DNA from 3 places in the Brenneria populi genome. Region 1 is predicted to be linked to each of the others. Evidence: predicted binding sites of a transcription regulator. Region 1 holds the regulator's gene; each other region holds the start of a gene.

What was found. Region 1 encodes Fur, which represses iron uptake genes when iron is present. Its sites were predicted from a motif close to ATAATAATGAGAACNACTATCAA; they were not measured.
Region 2: a site for Fur is predicted at 3,228-3,250, ahead of VSX58_RS17275 (Nramp family divalent metal transporter). Genes of this name have one in related genera too.
Region 3: a site for Fur is predicted at 3,027-3,049, ahead of ftnA (non-heme ferritin). Genes of this name have one in related genera too.

Annotation. Positions count from the first base shown of each region.
Region 1 is NZ_JAYWTM010000004.1:239,128-243,763, reverse strand. It holds gene nagE (N-acetylglucosamine-specific PTS transporter subunit IIBC) at 1-1,013, shown strand, start outside; gene glnS (glutamine--tRNA ligase) at 1,186-2,844, shown strand; gene fur (ferric iron uptake transcriptional regulator) at 3,045-3,494, opposite strand; gene fldA (flavodoxin FldA) at 3,829-4,356, opposite strand.
Region 2 is NZ_JAYWTM010000020.1:153,980-158,615, forward strand. It holds gene maeB (NADP-dependent oxaloacetate-decarboxylating malate dehydrogenase) at 1-860, opposite strand, end outside; gene nudK (GDP-mannose pyrophosphatase NudK) at 1,239-1,814, opposite strand; gene VSX58_RS17275 (Nramp family divalent metal transporter) at 1,951-3,189, opposite strand; gene grpE (nucleotide exchange factor GrpE) at 3,631-4,212, opposite strand; gene nadK (NAD(+) kinase) at 4,345-4,636, shown strand, end outside.
Region 3 is NZ_JAYWTM010000001.1:831,888-836,523, reverse strand. It holds gene VSX58_RS03785 (S9 family peptidase) at 136-2,172, shown strand; gene VSX58_RS03780 (DNA polymerase III subunit theta) at 2,472-2,702, opposite strand; gene ftnA (non-heme ferritin) at 3,227-3,742, shown strand; gene VSX58_RS03770 (YebY family protein) at 4,136-4,492, shown strand.

The DNA of each region.
Region 1 (4,636 bases):
CCTCGTTTCTGATGATTCTGGTTGCATTCATCCTGATGTATGTCTGGCCGGTTATTTATAGCGCCCTGGTCTCTTTCGGCGAATACATTCAGCAGCTAGGCTCGGTTGGCGCCGGCATTTACGCGTTCTTTAACCGGCTGCTGCTGCCGGTGGGGCTGCATCACGCTTTGAACTCGGTGTTCTGGTTTGATGTGGCGGGTATTAACGATATCCCCAATTTCCTGGCCGGACAGCAGTCGATCGACGCCGGTAAAGCCGTGGCCGGCGTGACCGGCCGCTATCAGGCCGGATTCTTCCCCATCATGATGTTTGGCCTGCCCGGCGCGGCGTTAGCGATTTACCACTGCTCCCGCCCCGAAAACAGAGGCAAGATCGGCGGGATTATGCTTGCCGCGTCATTTGCCGCATTTTTCACCGGTATTACCGAACCGCTGGAGTTCTCCTTTATGTTCGTGGCGCCGGCGCTCTATTTCCTGCATGCGGTGATGACCGGCATTGCGGCGTTTATTGCCGCCAGTATGCATTGGATTGCGGGCTTCGGCTTCAGCGCCGGGCTGGTGGATATGGTGCTCTCATCCCGCAATCCGCTGGCAACGCAGTGGTATATGCTGATACCGATGGGGCTGGTCTTTTTCGTCATTTATTACCTGACGTTCCGCTTCACCATTACGCGCTTCAATTTGCTGACGCCGGGGCGTGAACCGGCGGTGAGCGGCGGCGAAGCCGACGGCTATGATACCAATACCGCGGCCTCTTCGGCATCCGGCGAAACGCAGGCGCTGGGACGCGGCTATCTACGGGCTATCGGCGGTAAAGAGAATCTGGTCGGGATTGACTCCTGCATCACCCGACTGCGCTTGAGCGTGGTTGATGCCGCCCGGGTGGATGACGCCCTGGCCGGGAAGCTCGGCGCGGCCGGCGTGATTCGCCTGAATAAACAGAGCGTGCAGATTGTCGTCGGCACGCAGGCTGAGTCGATAGCTTCCGCGCTGAAGAAAGCCTGCGAGGAGTAGCGCCGGCGCGCGTTTTGCCCCCTATCCGAATAACGCGGCGTAAGATAAATTGGCGGGATGAGCGTGCGCGCTCATCCCGTTTCTTTTTTTTAATGAAACTAACGGTTGTTTCCCGACGTGGCTTGTTGGATCATTAGCGGTTATATGTCGTTTTAGCATTGAGGAATCAAGAATGAGTGAGGCTGAAGCCCGCCCAACCAACTTTATCCGTCAGATTATTGATGAAGATCTGGCATCCGGTAAGCATGACCATATTCAGACGCGTTTTCCGCCGGAGCCTAACGGTTACCTGCATATCGGGCATGCCAAGTCCATTTGCCTGAATTTCGGCATTGCCCAGGATTATCAGGGGAAATGCAATCTGCGTTTCGATGATACCAATCCGGTCAAAGAAGATATTGAATACGTTGAGTCAATCAAGCGAGATGTTAACTGGCTGGGCTTCTCATGGAGCGGCGACGTTCGCTACTCCTCCGATTATTTCGACCAGCTGCACCACTATGCGGTTGAGCTGATCGGCAAGGGGCTGGCGTACGTCGATGAACTGACGCCGGAGCAGATCCGCGAATATCGCGGTACGCTGACGTCGCCGGGTAAAAATAGCCCGTACCGCGATCGCAGCGTGGAGGAAAACCTGGCGCTGTTCGAAAAAATGCGCAACGGCGGCTTTGCGGAAGGAACCGCCTGCCTGCGCGCCAAAATCGATATGGCATCGTCGTTTATCGTGATGCGCGATCCGGTTTTGTATCGCATCAAGTTTGCCGAACACCATCAGACCGGCGACAAGTGGTGCATCTACCCGATGTATGATTTCACCCACTGCATTTCCGATGCGCTGGAAGGCGTCACCCACTCGCTGTGCACGCTGGAGTTTCAGGATAACCGCCGTTTGTACGACTGGGTGCTGGATAACATCACCATACCCTGCCATCCGCGCCAGTATGAGTTCTCCCGCCTGAATCTTGAATACGCCATTATGTCCAAGCGTAAGCTGAACCTGCTGGTGACGGAAAAGATCGTCGAAGGCTGGGACGACCCGCGCATGCCGACGATTTCCGGTTTGCGCCGCCGCGGCTACAGCGCCGCCTCTATTCGTGAATTCTGCTATCGCATCGGGGTAACCAAGCAGGATAACAATGTTGAAATGGCGGCTCTGGAATCCTGCGTGCGCGACGATCTGAATGAAAATGCGCCGCGCGCCATGGCGGTGCTCGATCCGGTGAAGGTGGTGATTGAAAACCTGCCTGAGGGGCATGAAGAGTGGGTGACGATGCCGAACCATCCGAATAAACCGGAAATGGGCACCCGTCAGGTGGGGTTTAGCCGCGAAGTCTATATCGACCGCGCGGATTTCCGCGAGTCGGCCAATAAACAATATAAACGCCTGGTGTTGGGCAAAGAAGTTCGCCTGCGCAACGCTTACGTGATTAAGGCGGAGCATATCGATAAAGACGAGCAGGGTAACATCGTCACTATCTACTGCAGCTACGATCCGGATACCTTAAGCAAAGATCCGGCTGACGGACGCAAGGTAAAAGGGGTGATTCACTGGGTGTCGGTAGCGCATGGCCTGCCGGCGGAGTTCCGGCTGTATGATCGCTTGTTCAGCGTGGAGAATCCCGGCGCGGCGGAAGATTTTCTGGCGACCATCAACCCGCAATCGCTGACGGTGGCTCATGGCTTTGTCGAGGCCGGTATGGCGCAGGCCGAAGCGGAAAAAGCGTATCAGTTTGAGCGCGAAGGCTACTTCTGCGCCGATCGGGTTTATTCCAGCTCACAGCATTTGGTGTTTAACCGGACGGTAGGCTTGCGGGATACCTGGGTGGGATAACCGGGAATTCGGTTCACGGCAGGAAATAAAAATAAAACCGCCTTGGCGGTTTTATTTTATGACGACGATCTGTCCATCGCCTTTCGGACCGGCGCCGGCGACATGGAGCATGGCTTCCGGCGGTTCTTATGCGTCTCATCCATGAGAGCCGTCGCGCGCGACGTTAAAAACCGCTCCCGGCGATTTTTTATGCGGTTGATTTATCTTTTTGCATCGTGCAGGGTTTCGTCTTCACGACAATCCCCGGCGCTGCAATGACCATACAGATACAAACTGTGGTTGGTCAGTTTGATGCCATGTCTTTCCGCGATTTCGCGTTGGCGTGTTTCGATATATTCATCACGGAACTCAATGACTTTGCCGCAATCCAGGCAAATCAGATGGTCATGATGATGTTGCTGCGTCAGTTCGAAAACCGATTTACCGCCTTCAAAATTATGACGGGTTACGATTCCAGCATCATCAAACTGATTCAATACGCGGTAGACGGTCGCCAAACCGATCTCTTCACCCATATCAATCAGTTTTTTATATAAATCTTCCGCACTGACGTGATGGCACTCTGGGTCCTGCAGCACTTCCAGGATTTTCAGTCTTGGAAGAGTGACTTTCAGGCCGGCCTTCTTTAATGCGGTGTTATTGTCAGTCATGCGGATTTAGTCCTGTTGCTTACTTGATCAATGGAGGCGATTTAGCCTATGACATCGGTCGGCTTAAAAAATGTAAAAGCGCTCCAATTATAGAACCGTGCATTCAAAATGAAAACAATGGAATGTTAACAAAATTATTCCCACACACTATACGGATGTATCATGCAATACATTGTTGGTAAATGGGCGGCGCCAGTTGAATGCACAAGACCGATGTGGGTATTGTACATGGTTATGGAAGGAAGTTAAAAAAATGTATCAATCTTTATGAAAGGCTTCTCCTATTGATTGATCTGGCTCCGACGATGGAGGCGGTCAGAGCCAGGCGTCCGTTTTAGCCGACCAGTTCCTTCAGGTTCAACTCTTCGCCGATCTGCTTTACCCAGGCGGTGACGCGCTCGCTGGTCAGTTCGGGCTGACGATCTTCGTCGATGGCTAAACCGATGAAGTGGTTATCGTCCGCCAGGCCTTTGGAGGCTTCAAAGTAATAGCCTTCCGTCGGCCAGTGTCCAACGATGGTCGCGCCGCGCGGTTCAATAATATCGCGGATGGTGCCCATCGCGTCGCAGAAGTACTCCGCATAGTCTTCCTGATCGCCGCAGCCGAACAGGGCGACCAGCTTACCGGTAAAATCAATTTCTTCCAGCGTGGGGAAAAAGTCATCCCAGTCGCACTGGGCTTCCCCGTAGTACCAGGTAGGGATACCCAGCAGTAAAATATCGAAAGCTTCAAGATCTTCTTTACTGCTTTTGGCGATGTCATGAACTTCGGCAACGTCGGTCCCCAGTTGCTGCTGGATGGTCTTGGCAATGTTCTCGGTATTGCCGGTGTCACTGCCAAAGAAAATTCCTATGAGTGCCATGAATTGAATAACCTCTTGATTCTTAATGATAAGGTGCCGTGTATTACCCGCTTATCGGCTAATAATAACAGACACTTTGCGCATGAGAAACTCGTATCGGTAAGGATAGGCAAATAGCGGCATGTATTTTGTCGGGGCGAATTTGCGCCGCTGGCGGCGTCAAAAACCCGTTCCTGTTTGAATTTTTTCGGCGGCACGGCGTATGGAGAAAAAAAACTTATGTTTATTGAAAGTTATGAGGTTGTTCAAAGAATAGAAAATAAGCCGCGTAAGTACCGTC
Region 2 (4,636 bases), on a different contig from region 1:
GCCAGCGCCAGGATCAGCGGACGCGGGGCCATGGTTTTCACCATCTCCGGCGTCAACACGCCGGGGCCGGAGCAGCCAAGGAAAATATCGGCGTCGGGGATCACGTCCGCCAGCTTGCGCGCGCCGTTGTCGTCAATGGCGTAGGCGGCTTTGGTCTCCGCCATATTCTCCTCGCGGCCTTTGTAAATCACGCCGCGCGAATCGCACACCGCAATGTTTTCGTGCTTCATGCCCAGCGCCACCAGCAGATTCAGACAGGCGATGGAGGCCGCCCCGGCGCCGGAAACCACCAGGCGCACCTCGGAGATCTTTTTCTCCACCACCCGCAGCCCGTTCAGCACCGCCGCGGTACAGATAATCGCCGTACCGTGCTGATCGTCGTGAAATACCGGAATTTTCATCCGCTCGCGCAGCTTTTTCTCGATGTAGAAACATTCCGGCGCTTTGATATCTTCCAGATTGATGCCGCCAAACGTCGGCTCCAGCGCGGCGACAACGTCGATCAATTTATCCGGATCGAGCTCATCCACTTCGATATCGAACACATCAATGCCGGAAAACTTCTTGAACAGCACGCCCTTCCCTTCCATTACCGGCTTGCCGGCCAGCGCGCCGATATTTCCCAAACCAAGCACGGCGGTGCCATTCGAAATCACCGCCACCAGATTACCGCGCGCCGTGTACTTGTACGCCGCCAGCGGATCTTCGGCGATCTCAAGACAGGGCGCGGCGACGCCGGGAGAGTATGCCAGGGCCAAATCGCGCTGGGTCGCCAGCGGTTTCGTCGGCGATACCCGGATTTTCCCAGGTACCGGAAATTGATGGAAATCCAATGCACTCTGTTTTAATTGATCGTCCATTGTTACGTCCTTTGTCTATTTTCGTTATAGGGAGGGAGTGAGGTTACAAAGGGCCAGTATAATGTGTGCGGTTTGTTAAACTTTGAAGGGCTGCAAAAAGCGGAAGTTAATTTCTCTTAATATAGTTACTATACTTAATTTATATCGCGAGAAAACGGATAAAAGCGCGGTGCATCTTTCCATCCCACCGCGCTCGAAGGAGCGTTCTCTCTTTTCGTTCTGCAAACGCCATTATCCGAAAGAATACCGTTCACTTAAGCTGATTTTTAGGGGAAACACCGGGGGAGGTTCCCACAGGGACGCCTCACCCCGGTGGTCGCCCCGTGTATCTTGATGCTTAAACGATCGGCATTAATTATCCGAAACGGATAAGAGCAGCTACGAAAACCATCCCCTAATATAGGCATGTTGCAGCAGCATAATGGTTTTCGCGTCTTTAATGCGGCCGTCGCTCACCATCTCCATCGCCTGCGTGAAAGGCAGCTCAAGCACTTCGATATCTTCATCCTCGACGCCGCCGCCTGCGTTGTTATGGTCGGCGTCGCTATATTCAGCGGCGAAAAAATAGAGCCGTTCCGTCACCCCTCCGGGCGACATATAGGCATCAAACAGTTTTTCAACCTCGCCTACCGCATAGCCGGTTTCTTCTATCGCCTCGTTGCGAACGCAGGCTTCCGGCGAGTGGCTGTCCAGCATGCCCGCGCAGGCTTCCAGCAGCATGCCGCTTTCATTGCCGTTAAGGTAGGTGGGGATACGGAACTGCCGGGTCAGGATAACGGTTCCCTTGCGCCGGTTATACAGCAGGATCGTCGCGCCGTCGCCCCGATCGTAAACCTCGCGGATCTGGCGGACGACGCCGCCACGTTTTCTTTTCAAATCAAAAACATACTTATGCAGAATAAACCAATGATCGGATAAGAGTTTTTTTTCAACGATAGCGATCGGCGACGACATGACTCCACCTAAATAAAATAAGTTTAATGACAACCCCATCGTGATGAGTTCAGGATAACCGGGGCGACGGACAGCAACCCGCCATAAAAAATCAGCGCCTGATGATAAAACGGGGCTTAGCGGAATGCACCTATCGTCACAATCCTAAAGCCGTACTGACAAGCAGGTAAACATTGAGCGAGATAACGATAAAAACAATCAATTTGCCGGTATTTTGTATCAACCGGCTGTTGACCATCTCGCCCATTAGCTCGCGGTTGCCGGTGAATGCCAGTAAGGGGATCAGCGCCAGCGCGATGCCAAAACTCAGGATAACCTGGCTAAATACCAGCACTCGGGTAGGATCCATGCCCAGCAGAATAACGATAAATGATGGCAGCATAGTGACGGAACGCCGAACCCACAGCGGAATATGGAAGCGAACGAACCCCTGCATAACCACCTGTCCGGCCAGCGTACCGACCACGGTCGAGGAGAGCCCCGCCGCCACCAGACTCAGACCGAAAATCGTCGCCGCCGCTTTTCCCAGCAACGGTTCCAGCGTCAAATAGGCCCGATCCAGATCGGCAATATTCTGGTTGCCGCTGAAATGGAAAGCCGCGGCGGCGGTCGCCATCATCGCCAGATTCACAAACCCGGCGATGGTCATGGCGATAGCGACATCGACTTTAGTGGCGGAGTAGCGTTCGGCGCGGGAGTGTTCCCCATCGTGCTGCGTCAGAGAGGAGTGCAGATAGATCACATGGGGCATGATCGTCGCCCCCAGCACGCCGGCCGCCAGAAAAACCGCATCCGACGTCGGCAGGTTGGGAATAACGACCCCGCGGGCCAGCGCGGCCAACTGAGGCTGAGAGAACGCCAGCTCAACAATATAAGCCGCGGCGACAAACAGCAGCAGCCCGCCGATTACCATTTCCAACGGCTTCTGACCATGCCGCTGCAGCATCAAAATCAGAAAGGTGGCGATGCCGGTAAGAATAGCGCCCTCAAGCAGGGATACGCCCAGCAACAGCTTGAAACCAATGGCGGCGCCGATAAATTCCGCCAGATCGGTCGCCATGGCGATGATCTCCGCCTGAACCCAGTAGGCCCAGACCGCGGGCCGCGGAAAGCGATCGCGGATCAGCTCGGCCAGATTTTTTCCGGTGGCGATGCCCAGCTTGGCCGATAACAGTTGGATCAACATCGCCATCACATTGGCCCACACCACAACCCATAACAGTGTGTAGCCGTAGGCCGCGCCGGACTGAATATTGGTCGCGAAGTTACCCGGATCGATATAACCGATCGCGGCGATAAACGCCGGCCCCATCAAAGAAAGTTTAACCTTTCTTGATGTACGGCTGGCTGATTCGGCGACTCGACTGCTCGGCATAGTATGACCCTTATAACGCTGTTGTTTTTATCACTCTCACAGAATTGATAATGATTATCAAGTGCATTTAGGGCGGTGATACCAATTCTTTCAATAGGTAAAGATGATGATCCATCAAGACGCCAAAAAACACTCTTTTAATAAAAAAATATTAACAAAATATAAACAAAAAACCCCACGCCGAAGCATGGGGTCAGACTACTGACAAAAGGGTATCAGCCCGTGAGAAACAGCCGATGCGCGCCTGCGGCCGCAGGGAGCGGAAAGCGCCCGAGCGCAATTTGAAAAATGAAGAGTATCAGTTTGATAACACCGCGCCTACAAAGCCGTCGCTCCCGCGCAGGCGGAAACCGGCTTTTAATAACGCGCCGTCTATCAGAATCCCCGCCTTCGCGGGGGATAGATAGGGGTTATCAGGCAGGGGTGTCCGCGTTCGGAATATCAGGCTTTCGCCTTAGATACCGCCACCATCGCCGGACGCAACAGGCGCCCATTGAGCGTATAGCCCTTCTGCATCACCATCATTACGTGGTTAGGCTGGTGATCGGCGGATTCCAGCATGGTCATCGCCTGATGGACCTCTGGATTAAAGGGAACATCCACCTCCCCGACCACCTCGATGCCAAACTTATGCACGGCATCCAGTAACGATTTCAGCGTCAGTTCGATGCCTTCAACCATCGGCGCCAGCGCCTCATTGGATTTATCCGCCAAATCCAGCGCGCGTTCCAGGTTGTCGATAACCGGCAGCATTTCGCCGGCGAATTTTTCCAGCGCGAACTTATGCGCCTTCTCAACGTCGATTTCCGCACGACGGCGGATATTATCGGCTTCGGCCCGGGCGCGCAGTACATTATCACGCTCGCGCTGCTGCAATTCGCTCAGTTGCGCTTCCAGTTCGGCGATACGCGCATCGCGCGGATCGGTCGCGTCTGCCGCCGCATCTTGCGCCTGCGGCTCTTTTGCCGTATCCGTTTGATCCAAGACTTGCTCGTCAGGCGTGTTCTGTTCTTTACTACTCATGAAATTCTCCGCGTTTTAGCATTAATCCCGCTAGTTGCTTATTATGGGGATCAAAACCGGGGATTCAAGGGAACCGGTCATATATTGGTTGTTCCCGACCCAGGGCTTATCACGCCGAGGATAACGACAGCAATGAATAAACCGTTTAATTGTATTGGCATTGTGGGGCATCCGCGCCATCCTACCGCGCTGGCGACCCATGAAATGCTCTATCATTGGCTGACCGGTAAAGGCTATACGGTGCTGATTGAACAACAGATCGCCCTCGATCTGAATCTGCAAGGCGCGCAGACCGGCAGCCTGGCCGAAATCGGACAAAAAGCCGATCTCGCCGTCGTCGTCGGCGGCGACGGCAATATGCTCGGCGCGGCCCGGGTATTATCGCGCTATGACATTCAGGTTATCGGCGTTAACCGCGGCAATC
Region 3 (4,636 bases), on a different contig from region 1:
TAAGCCCATTTTTAGGGGAAACACCGGGGGAGCTTCCCGTAGGGGTGCCTCACCCCGGTGGTCGCCCCGTGTATCTCGATACTTAAACGATCGGCATTAGATCCATCGGCGCGACTTAACAACAGAAGGACCACCATGACCCCACCGCAAGCAGCAAAAAGACCCCATCCTTTGACTATTCATAACGATACCCGCATCGATAACTACTATTGGCTGCGCGACGATGAGCGGGCCGACCCGGATATATTGGCCTATCTCCGCGAGGAGAATGACTATAGCGGCGCGGTGATGGCGCCCTATGACGGCCTGAAGCAGTCGCTCTATCATGAAATGGTCGCCCGAATACCGTCGGAGGATATGTCGGTTCCCTACGTCAGAAAGGGTTACCGCTATCAGAGTCGTTATGACCCGGGTAAGGAATATCCCATTTACCGGCGTCAGCCCGAGTCCGCGACGGATGAGTGGGAGACGCTGCTGGACGGCAATCAACGGGCGGAAAATCACGAGTTCTATAGTTTGGGGGCGCTGGAGGTCAGCCCTGATAATCAAATTTTGGCGTTATCGGAAGATTTTCTCTCGCGCCGGCAGTATGACATCCGTTTTCGCGATCTTAAGAGCGGCGAGTGGCTGCCTGATGTTATCGAAAAGGTCTCTTCCGGGGCGGAATGGGCGGCCGATTCCCGCATTCTCTATTACGTGCGCAAACATCCGCAAACGCTGTTGCCGTACCAGGTTTATCGCCATCGTCTGGGCTGCGAGCCAGCGGACGACGAACTGGTGTATGAAGAGCGGGACGATGCCTATTACGTCAGCCTGGGGAAAACAACCTCGGAACGCTATATCACGATTTATCTCAGCAGCACTACCAGTACGGAAGTGTTGCTGATCGATGCGGCGAAGGATGACGCGGCGCCGCTGGCGTTTATCGGCCGGCGTAAGGATCATGAGTATGACGTGGACCACTATCGGGACGCGTTTTATCTGCGCTCCAACCGGGAGGGGAAAAACTTTGGCCTGTACCGCACGCGGACGGCGGGGGAAGCGGAGCTGGAAACGCTGGTTGCGCCGCAGGAGCATCGGGTGCTGGAAAGTTTTGAACTGTTTCGCGACTGGCTGGTGCTGGAAGAGCGGGAGCGCGGGTTAACCCGTCTGCGGCAAATCCACTGGCAGACGCGGGAAGAGAAAAATATCACTTTCCATGACCCCAGTTATGTCACCTGGCTGTCCTATAATCCGACGCCGGAAACCGCACTGCTGCGTTACGGCTATGCTTCAATGACCACGCCAAGTTCACTTTACGAGCTGAATATGGATACCGGCCGGCAGCAGTTGCTCAAGCAGGCCGAAGTGCGGAACTTCACTTCGGATAACTATTGCAGCGAGCGTCTGTGGATCACCGCCCGGGACGGCATTGAAGTTCCGGTTTCCCTGGTGTATCACCGCGAACATTTCCAGCCGGGACGGAATCCTATACTGGTATATGGTTATGGCGCCTATGGCAGCAGCATGGAGCCGGATTTTAGCGTGAGCCGTCTGAGCCTGCTGGACCGGGGTTTTGTCTTCGCCCTGGCCCATATTCGCGGCGGCGGCGAATTGGGGCAGCAGTGGTATGACGACGGACGACTACTGAACAAAATGCATTCGTTCACCGATTTTATCGATATCTCAACCGCGCTGGCGGAAAAAGGCTACGGCGAGCGACAAAAAATATTTGCCATGGGCGGCAGCGCCGGCGGGCTATTGATGGGGGCCGTAGTGAATTTTGCGCCGGATTTATTTAAGGGCGTTGTCGCCCAGGTTCCGTTTGTCGACGTCCTGACCACAATGCTGGATGAGTCGATTCCCCTGACCACCGGCGAATATGACGAGTGGGGCAACCCCAACGATCGCGCGTACTATGACTATATCAAGCAGTACAGCCCGTATGACGGGGTAAAGGCGCAGGATTATCCGCATATGTTGGTTACCACCGGATTGCATGACTCGCAGGTGCAGTATTGGGAGCCGGCGAAATGGGTGGCCAAGCTGCGTGAAATGAAAACGGACGAGCGTCTTCTATTGCTCTATACCGACATGGATGCGGGACACGGCGGGAAATCGGGCCGCTTTAAACACTACGAGGATGTTGCGCTGGAGTATGCGTTTTTGCTGATGGTGCTGGAAACGGCGTGAGCCTCTGAGGGTAAACCCGCTGACGGCGGGTTTACCGAGCGGCAACAGCTGACCTTAACGAGCGGCGTCCGCCTGTGGCTGCGCCTTCTTGGCCCTTTTTTCCGCGCGTTTTTCCGCCGCGGTTTTCAGGGGTTTTTTCTTGCCGTTCTTTTTGCTGTCCATTCCTTTACTCATTTCTGACCTCGCTTGGTAAAAGGTTGGTTTGCCAATCTATTAACCGCCTGTTTTGCCCGAGATGCAAGGGGAAAAATATCTTTTTTCAAGATAAAATGGGTCGACAGCGCAATAATTACCGGATGTTATTTTGATTTTGGCTCGTAGGGCAGGCGAGAGAACTGCAAAGAGAGCTGGCGGTAAAACCCGACGCGTTCACGGAAATAGCCGCGCAGATGTTCCGGTTGTTCCTTCTCCACCATCTCCGGGATCACCGGCATGTTATAGCGTTCTTTGAAGGCGACGCCTGATGCCGCCAAATCCACATTGACTTTGTCCATCTCTTCTTTGGAAAGATCCGCCAAATTGTATCCCATGGGAAGGTTCTCCTGCTAAGACGCGTTGTGCGTCAAGGTAAAGCAGAGTCTGAAAAATGGCAAGTCTCGGCAATATCGCCTGATATTCAAAATAAGGGAAATCTCCCGGTCGGATTTTACGTTGCCTGGGCGTTGACTTTATTACCCGGCCCATCGCCGGCCTCGCTCCTTCGGGGGTGACGCAAGCGCTGTGGCGTTTCAGACTGTTGACAAACCTATCACCCATTATTGCCGTTCATCGGACTTTGTCAGCAAACTCGAACGCTTCGGCGTTTTTTTCCTGCAGCGCGAAATCTATTGGGTATATATATTTAACTTTTATCATCGATAATAAAAATGATTATCAATAATAATCGCGATTGTTTATTGTAAATAAAAATCAATATCAATAAATAATAGTTAACTATATGATTTTAAATGTTAAAATATTTAATGTTAATTTGGTTAATAATATGTTTTTATTTTTGATATTCAGGCATAATAAGCCGCAACACATTTACCTGCCAGAGAAATAGGGAATAACCATGTTAAAAAAAGAAATGATTCAAAAACTAAACGAGCAGCTTAACCTCGAGTTTTATTCCGCTAATTTATACTTACAGATGAGCGCCTGGTGTGGCGATAAAGGTTTTGAAGGCGCATCCGCTTTTCTGAAAGTGCACTCTCAGGAAGAAATGGAGCATATGCAACGCCTGTTCGACTATCTTAATGATACCGGCAGCCTGCCGATTTTAGGCGCTATTCCTGCGCCGCCGGTGGATTTCGCCTCGCTGGCCGACGTATTCAAACAGACCTATGAACATGAGCAACTGATCACGGCGAAAATTAATGAGCTGGCTCATGAGGCCATGACCTTACAGGATTATTCTACATTCAACTTCCTGCAATGGTATGTCGCGGAACAGCATGAAGAAGAAAAACTGTTCAACTCCATCCTCGATAAGCTGTCGCTGGTTAATACCAGCGAAGGCGGCCTGTTCTTTATCGATCAGGATCTGAAGAAAATGGCGGCCGGCGTCGCAGGCGGCGCGTCAGCCTGAGTATTCCGGCCTGACATATCGCCAGTCCGGACCGAGTGCAAAAAACGACCTGACTGAGGCAATTCGTCGCGAGTGTGCCAGAGTAAGAGAGAGCGGCAATGCGCATCGGCGCGCATTGCCGTTAAACGAAGAACCCCATTTCGCCGCGCCTTCTGATTGCGCGCCGGTAAACGCCCCGTCGCCGCACCTTGTTATGTCTCTTTTAAGTCATCCACCTTGCCGGGATGCGGGCCTTGCCGCTCGACTTCGGCGATCGCTATCGTTATGATCTTCTCAGACGGCATATATCTAGTAACCTTCTGTTTTATAGGGTTTGAGGTCCGTCTTTTGAGGGCGGAAAGCGATATGGCCGCGATGGGCGCAGGCGTCTAAACAATCATGCTCAGGAACATCATGATGAAGAAACTAATGCTAACTCTTATTCTCGTTTCCGCCTCGGCGGATGCTTTTGCTGCGGCAAAACTGGCGAATATCAGCCGGTTACAGTACGGAGATCGATGGGCCTTCACGCGGGAAGAGGTGCAGTTGATTTGCCGGCCGGGAAAAGCGCTGTTTGCCCTCCATACCGGCACGTTGATGCAATATCCGCTCAATGACGCCGCAATCGCGCAGATGAAAGCCGGATTGGTAAAGGCGCAACCGATAGACGCCATCTGGCTGGACGATGCCAATAACCCAGGACATAAGAAGAGCCTGCAACCTTTTGTTCAGCTTGCCGAACAGCTTTGCCAACCCGACGGCCAGCCGTGAAGGCACTGATTTTTATGTAAATGTTAATGCCTTGATTTTTTCAGTTAACCGATAGTGTGATATTTGTTCCAATTGTAATAATTACGCCTGGCGGAGAACTGGAAAATGTGGGGGAGTTGACTACGCTTAGGTTACAAGGCTAGT